DNA from 2 places in the Paenisporosarcina sp. NPDC076907 genome. Region 2 is predicted to be linked to the other one. Evidence: predicted binding sites of a transcription regulator. Region 2 holds the regulator's gene; the other holds the start of a gene.
What was found. Region 2 encodes NrdR, which represses ribonucleotide reductase genes. Its sites were predicted from a motif close to AACACNATATATNGTGTT; they were not measured.

Region 1 (3,427 bases), 250 kb from region 2:
CGGCTGACTACAGCATGCTCACCGTAATTCCGTCGTTTCACACCGTCCTCTGTGTCTACTAGAAAGGTTACGGACTGCATCAGCATTTGACGTAGTTTTTCATTGATGTCTTTTAGGAATTCCAACGCTTTTTCAGCTGACTGGGCATAGCATTGAAATTCTGGCCAACTATGGTCTGTTGTGTAGAAATAAATAACCGTTAATGCCACTTCATGATCAGGGAAATAGATGATTTGATTCTCAAAAGTATTTACGACTTTCAAAAGGTTATCATTTGCATCTTCGGAAGTTGCCGCCACTTTACCAAGAGTCCGAGATTCATAAATATGACTGAGGGGTTCATATGAAAGTAATCCTTTTTCCATCATTTCAAGAACATGTGCATCAAGTTGAGCAATGGTTTCTCCAATGTATATTTGCTGCCATGTACCTGACAGTCTGTTTTCCAAAGTTTCGATAATTCTGCGGGAAACAAACGCAAGATCTTCATAGTGCGGAAGTGATTCTCTTGTATTTTCATGATGAGAAATAAGTGTGTTTGGTTTCATAGTGACCTCCGTTATTGTTTGACTCCATACATACGTTTTAATTTGAAAAAAAGTTCCTCCGTTTGGAAGAACTTTGAATAAATTATTTTGTTTTAATTTTCCCCGTCCACTGACGGAAACCGCCTTGCAGTTGGTAAATCTGGTTATAACCTTTTTTCTGAAGGAACAATGCAGTACGTGCACTTCTTGCACTATTTTGGCAATATAAGTATACGGGTTTATCCGCACGGATTTCTTTAAAACGCTGACGCATTTGTGATGAAGGAATATTACGTGCTCCCAGAATATGTCCACCTTCAAATTCTTTTGGTTCACGAACATCCACAAGCTGTGCTTTGCGATAGCCTTCAATAAATTGTTCTTGTGTTAAACCTGATACTGCTTTCTTTAATCGCATTGATGAGATTAAAAAGTAAACAATCAAACCAAACAATGCAGCAGTGATAATGTATATAAGTGTCAAGACAACTTTCCCCTTTCTATCTATGTTCTTATTATAAAAGAAAGTATAGCCACAATACAACGAGTTTGTTAATATGAATAGCATTGTGAGGAGGAAAAAAGATGTCTAAACCAATTTGGTATTTTATAAACTCTGGAGCTTGCAGTCCGTCCTTCAATATGGCACTGGATGAAGCGTTACTGGACTGGCATAGTGAAGGACTCCTACCACCAATTGTTCGTTTTTATGGGTGGACACCTGCAACACTATCCATCGGTTATTTTCAAAATGTAGAAAAAGAGATCAACATGGATGCCGTCAGAAATCATAATTTAGGTTTTGTCCGTCGTCCCACTGGTGGACGTGGTGTTTTGCATGAACATGAATTAACATATAGCATTATTGTCAGTGAAGATTATCCCAATATGCCCGCGACCGTTACAGAAGCCTACCGCGTGTTAAGTGAAGGACTTTTGATTGGCTTCCAAAAACTTGGGTTGAACGCATATTTCTCAGTCCCAGACACGGAAGAAAAGAAGAGTGATTTAAAAAATCCGAAAAGTGCCGTCTGTTTTGATGCGCCTTCATGGTATGAATTAGTAGTAGAAGGTAAAAAAGTAGCTGGTAGTGCACAAACAAGACAAAAAGGTGTTATTCTTCAGCATGGAGCGATTCTTTTGGATTTAGATGAAGATAAATTAGTATCATTGTTTAACTATCCATCAGATGAAGTGAAGGAACGAGTGCGTAGAAGTCTCTCAAAAAAAGCGGTAGCAATCAATCATTTGCGGGAAACTCCTGTCACAATTGAAGAGTGTGTAGACGCTTTTAAAGAAGGTTTTGCTGAAGGTCTTGATATCAATTTTCAACCATATATGCTAACAATCGAGCAAATGGAATATGTAAAACAGCTAGAGATTCGACGCTATGCAAATGATGAATGGACATACCGTAAATAGTAGGTAAAAGGAATTAATTTTATCGAAAAATAAGTTCTATTTTACTATAGACGCGATGTGTGTATGTTCGAACATACTTCCACATTATTTGATTTAGATGTCAATATATAGTACCCTAAACACAACGTATAACACTATATGTTGTGTTTTTTCTGTTAATTAAGGAGGAGTAGCTAATGGTACTAATTTCTAATCAAAAAATTGGGCAATTAAACATTGAAACTTTGAACAAAGACATCGTTTCTTTCCCTCAAGTCCATCCCATCACGAATGACATGACATTAACTCACAAAGGTGTATCCAGGTTAGTCATGATTGACCGCTATTCATTTAAAGATACTGAAAAGAAAACACTAAAAGAAGGCGATTTTGTCGTATTGACAGTGAAGGAAGACCCGAAATTCCCTGCACGTGGATTGGGTTATATTGTTTCCATCGATCATTCGACAAATAAAGCACGTGTTTTAATTGAAGAAGATTACCGTAGTGCAATTGATGATCGAACGGAACTGGAGTCGGGCATTGTCAATCGTTCCATTAATGTCATCGAAAAACCTCTGGAAGTTTTCTATGAGCAAATTGCAAAACGCAATGCGACCGGACTTGCTTCTGTTGAAACATCTGAAGAGAAGAAACAAGAATGGTTTGAGAAGTTTTATGAGCAATTGGTACAATTGAAATTTATTCCAGCAGGTCGCGTGCTTTATGGAGCTGGCGCAGGAACAGATGTTACATATTTCAATTGTTATGTCATGCCATTTGTGCCTGATTCCCGTGAAGGCATTTCCGATCACCGTAAACAAGTCATGGAAATAATGAGTCGCGGTGGTGGTGTTGGAACAAACGGATCAACATTGCGTCCACGCAATACACTAGCAAAAGGTGTGAATGGTAAATCATCTGGTTCCGTTTCCTGGTTAGATGATATAGCTAAACTTACACATCTGGTTGAGCAGGGAGGCAGTCGCAGAGGGGCTCAAATGATTATGTTGGCCGATTGGCATCCGGACATTGCGGAATTCATCATTTCCAAGATGCAAAATCCAAGAATCCTGCGTTTCTTGATTGAAAATACAAATGATGAAACGATTAAGCAATTAGCTAAAGACAAACTTAAATTTAAAGCTTTGACACAACAAGAAGAAGCAATGTATCAAGGTATTGTAAACTACAAAACGATTCCTGGTCTGGGTGGTTTCAGTGACGCAATTATACGAGATGCAGAAACGAAGCTGCATGACGGCGGCACATATAGTGTCAATAATTCGGAATTTTTAACAGGTGCTAATATTTCAGTAACGTTGACAGACGATTTCATGAAAGCTGTGGAGGAAGACGGAGTTCACGAGTTACGATTCCCAGCTGTTGAAAGTTATTCAGCTGAAGAAATGGCAACGTACAATGAGAAATGGCACGAAGTCGGGGACGTGCGTGAATGGGAAAAACAAGGACATGCCATCCGTACTTACCGTACGATG
Region 2 (3,427 bases):
AATACATAGGATTTCCCAACGCCAAATTCACCGAATATATAAAAGCCTTTTGAAGGTAAACTACCTGTGGTTTTCACTTCTTCCATAAATGCATTCGCTGCTGTACCGAGATTCACACGTGTATTGTGATCGTATGTAACCGTAGCAAGTCTTGCCTGCAAAACATCCTTTGGCATATGCATACTCGAAATCATAGCAGAAACTTGGCGGCGTTCATCTTCAATCGTCTTTTGTCGGCATCTTGCATAATCGAGGTCAATTGAGCCACGTACAATCGTTAGATTCGGTACATAACCTTTCATAACATTATGACAGCTAGCCACATTTTCACAAGATTCACAGTCATGGTTTTGAGAAGTATATTCGTACAGTTTATGAAGTCCCCGGTCCACCATATCTTTATTGACCAAATCGGCGTTTTCCGCCAAAAAAGCTTGGACACCAGGATCCTCAAGAATTTCGGTTTTCATTTTTTCATAGCGCTTCGAAAATTCAGGTGCATTCACGACGCGTTTTAACGTTTCACTAATTGGTTCCATTCGTTTTCGCCTGCCCCTCTGTTACACCGAGTTTTTCAAGCAATTGCTGTTTTTTCGCTTCCCAGTCTTCTGTTACTTCATTTTCAATCGTTTGTTTGGTTGAGCGATTTTCTTTCGCTTTATAGAACCATTCCGGCACTTTTTCATCCCGGACATTTTTACGTTTGTAAGAAGTAGTGGAAGCGGTTTTGGCTGAATTCTGCCAATCCATATACTGGTCATGTTCCTTGCGTGATATTTCGATTGCCTGTTCACAAGTTTGTATATTTTCGCGTTGCCAGTGTGCTGCAATCTTGTGTACATAATTTTTGTTGAGTTTCATTTTCGCTCTGATCAACACAAATTGCAGAAGGACATTGACGACGGCTGGAGGAAAACCATATTTAAAAATCAGTTCATTGGCTAAATCTACTTCCACAGGAAGAGGTTCCTTGCCATTTGATAAATCCCTTAATACTTCCAAAGGTGGCGTCTCTTCAAGATATTTAATGAGAGACTGGTCTTTAGACATTTTCACTTCCTGCGAAACCGCTTCTCGTTGCACACCAGCTTTTGGCATGAGTCTTGGAGGTTTAGAAGAAATAGAAAGCTTGTAATAATCAGCTGCTGTTTTTTTCAAACGTTCTTCCGTAATGCGGTTTTGATCATCAATCGCCATCATTAACACTTTTTGCATATCAATTGCATTTAAGGAATAGAGGAAGGCTACTTTGGCAATCAGTTCCTTAACAGATAAAGTTAATACACTAGAAGGAATCATCACTTCAGACAATCCTGACTTCAATAGATCAAAGTCGAAATCCATTGAATAGAAAGGAAGTTTCTTCGGTCGCACGGAAGTTTGTTCACTCTGTCCCGGTTCAAAAATATGTCCGAGTTTATTGTAATCATGATTGCTTTTGAAAACGTCCTGCAGGTCACGCGATATATTTTCATACCCGCTTAAAATCGGTTGCTTCTTAATGAAACGTTCTCTTATTCGTATATACGCTTTTTCGTGTATGACACTATATAAGGACGTAGCTAAAATCGGTTCACTAAAGAAAGAAGTGGCATCCAGTGGCGCCACTACCTCGTAAATGAAGAGACGTTTATCGTCATCATCCTTTTTCCATGTTTTCATCAACCCAATAGCTTCGAGTGCCACACGTGCGTCAAATATCTTCTTTAAAGACATATTCAACACATCCATTAAATAATAGTGTGTCAATTGTTCTGTAGTTTCGCCTTCCGATTCGGCCCATAATGTACAGTACAGACTCATTGCATCGGAACCGATAATTGGTTTATACAACATGGTCACAAGCTGGCGATCCTTGTCCGTCAGTGTATGGGGCATTTGGATGATGAAGCTATCTACCGGCTGTAGTTCTTTGAATAATAGTTGCATGCCACATCGTCCTCCTGTCCCTTATTGTTTGTCTTCTGGACTTTTCTTTAATAAATCTTTTAATTCATCTATAAACACATTAATGTCTTTAAATTGACGATAAACAGATGCAAACCGAACATATGCCACTTCATCGATGGTTGCAAGACGATCCATGACCATTTCACCCACATCTTCCGATTTCACTTCGGAATTCCCAATTCTGCGTAATTCTTTTTCGATTGAAAATACGACTTCTTCCAATGCATCAAGTGAAACTGGACGTTTTTCGCACGCACGAATTAGGCCTCTTAACACTTTTTCATGGCTGAATTCTTCACGTGAGCCATCTTTTTTCACAACGATCAATGGCATTTCTTCTACTTTTTCAAATGTTGTAAAACGGAAACCACATTCTTCACATTCTCTTCTTCTGCGGATTGCTTTATTGTCGTCTACAGGTCTAGAATCGACGACACGCGTTCCATTAAATTGACAAGCTGGACATCTCATAGTTTTATCTCCTGAATTTCGTCATTCGTATAGTGTTCCTATTATATCAAAAAAAGTTCATTAAAATCGAAAAAGCAGAGGAATTTCTCCCTCTGCTTACTCAGTTTACAGTTTAATTGTTATGCATGCGCTGTTACGCGAGCTTTACCCGCAATAACAGGACCCATACCACGTGGAATTTCTGTCATTTCACGAGTTTGAGATCCAAGTGCATCAGCAATATATTTAGCAGCAATTGTTGGATCTAAATCACCACATGTATATACATCAATACTTGCGTAACCGTGTTCTGGGAAGCTGTGGATTGTTAAGTGTGATTCAGAGATAATCACGACTCCACTTACACCTTGAGGTGCAAATTTGTGGAATGCTACTTCACGAACTTCTGCTCCAGATTTAAGGGCTGCTTCTACAAATGTACGCTCGATATATGTCTCATCGTTCAATTTGTCAAATTCGCACTCCCATAGTTCAGCAATTACATGACGCCCCATTGTTTCCATGGTTCGTTTCCCCCTTTGATAGGTTTTTTTTAGTTTGGTGTATCATCAAAGTCGACTACCACGGGGGAAAGTTAGTCCAGAGAGGTCCTAACCCTTTAAGCAGTCAGTTGTATACAATAAAAGTACACGATTCACATTATATGGTTTAATGTCACACAATGCAAGTGTTCGAGAAAAAATAATACCTTCCTACATTTGAGAACAAGTAGGAAGGAATTATTTTATTTATGCAATTACTGTATCTTTCAGTGCAGCGCCAACTTTTTTAGTCAAATCTACCACGCGTGCTGAGTAACCCCATTCATTATCATACCAAGCGAGGACCTTCACTTTACGAGTTCCCATCACCATTGTTGTTAAACCGTCAATGATAGCTGAGTGTGGGTTTGAATTGAAGTCAATGGATACAAGCGGTTCTTCAGTGAATTCAAGAACACCTTTCATTGAACCTTTCGAAGCTTCAATAAATGCAGCATTTACTTCTTCAACCGTCACATCCGTTT

Region 1: the regulator NrdR is predicted to act here: its motif matches at 2,080-2,097, upstream of ACQKEV_RS09470 (vitamin B12-dependent ribonucleotide reductase).

The regions. Positions count from the first base shown of each region.
Region 1 covers NZ_JBNNIX010000002.1:355,726-359,152, reverse strand. Annotated here, with positions in the region: gene ACQKEV_RS09485 (ATP-binding protein) at 1-548, opposite strand, end outside; gene ACQKEV_RS09480 (rhodanese-like domain-containing protein) at 631-1,011, opposite strand; gene ACQKEV_RS09475 (lipoate--protein ligase family protein) at 1,113-1,949, shown strand; gene ACQKEV_RS09470 (vitamin B12-dependent ribonucleotide reductase) at 2,126-3,427, shown strand, end outside.
Region 2 covers NZ_JBNNIX010000002.1:609,252-612,678, forward strand. Annotated here, with positions in the region: gene dnaI (primosomal protein DnaI) at 1-539, opposite strand, end outside; gene ACQKEV_RS10780 (replication initiation and membrane attachment family protein) at 526-1,929, opposite strand; gene nrdR (transcriptional regulator NrdR) at 1,951-2,421, opposite strand; gene speD (adenosylmethionine decarboxylase) at 2,541-2,924, opposite strand; gene ACQKEV_RS10795 (glyceraldehyde-3-phosphate dehydrogenase) at 3,150-3,427, opposite strand, start outside.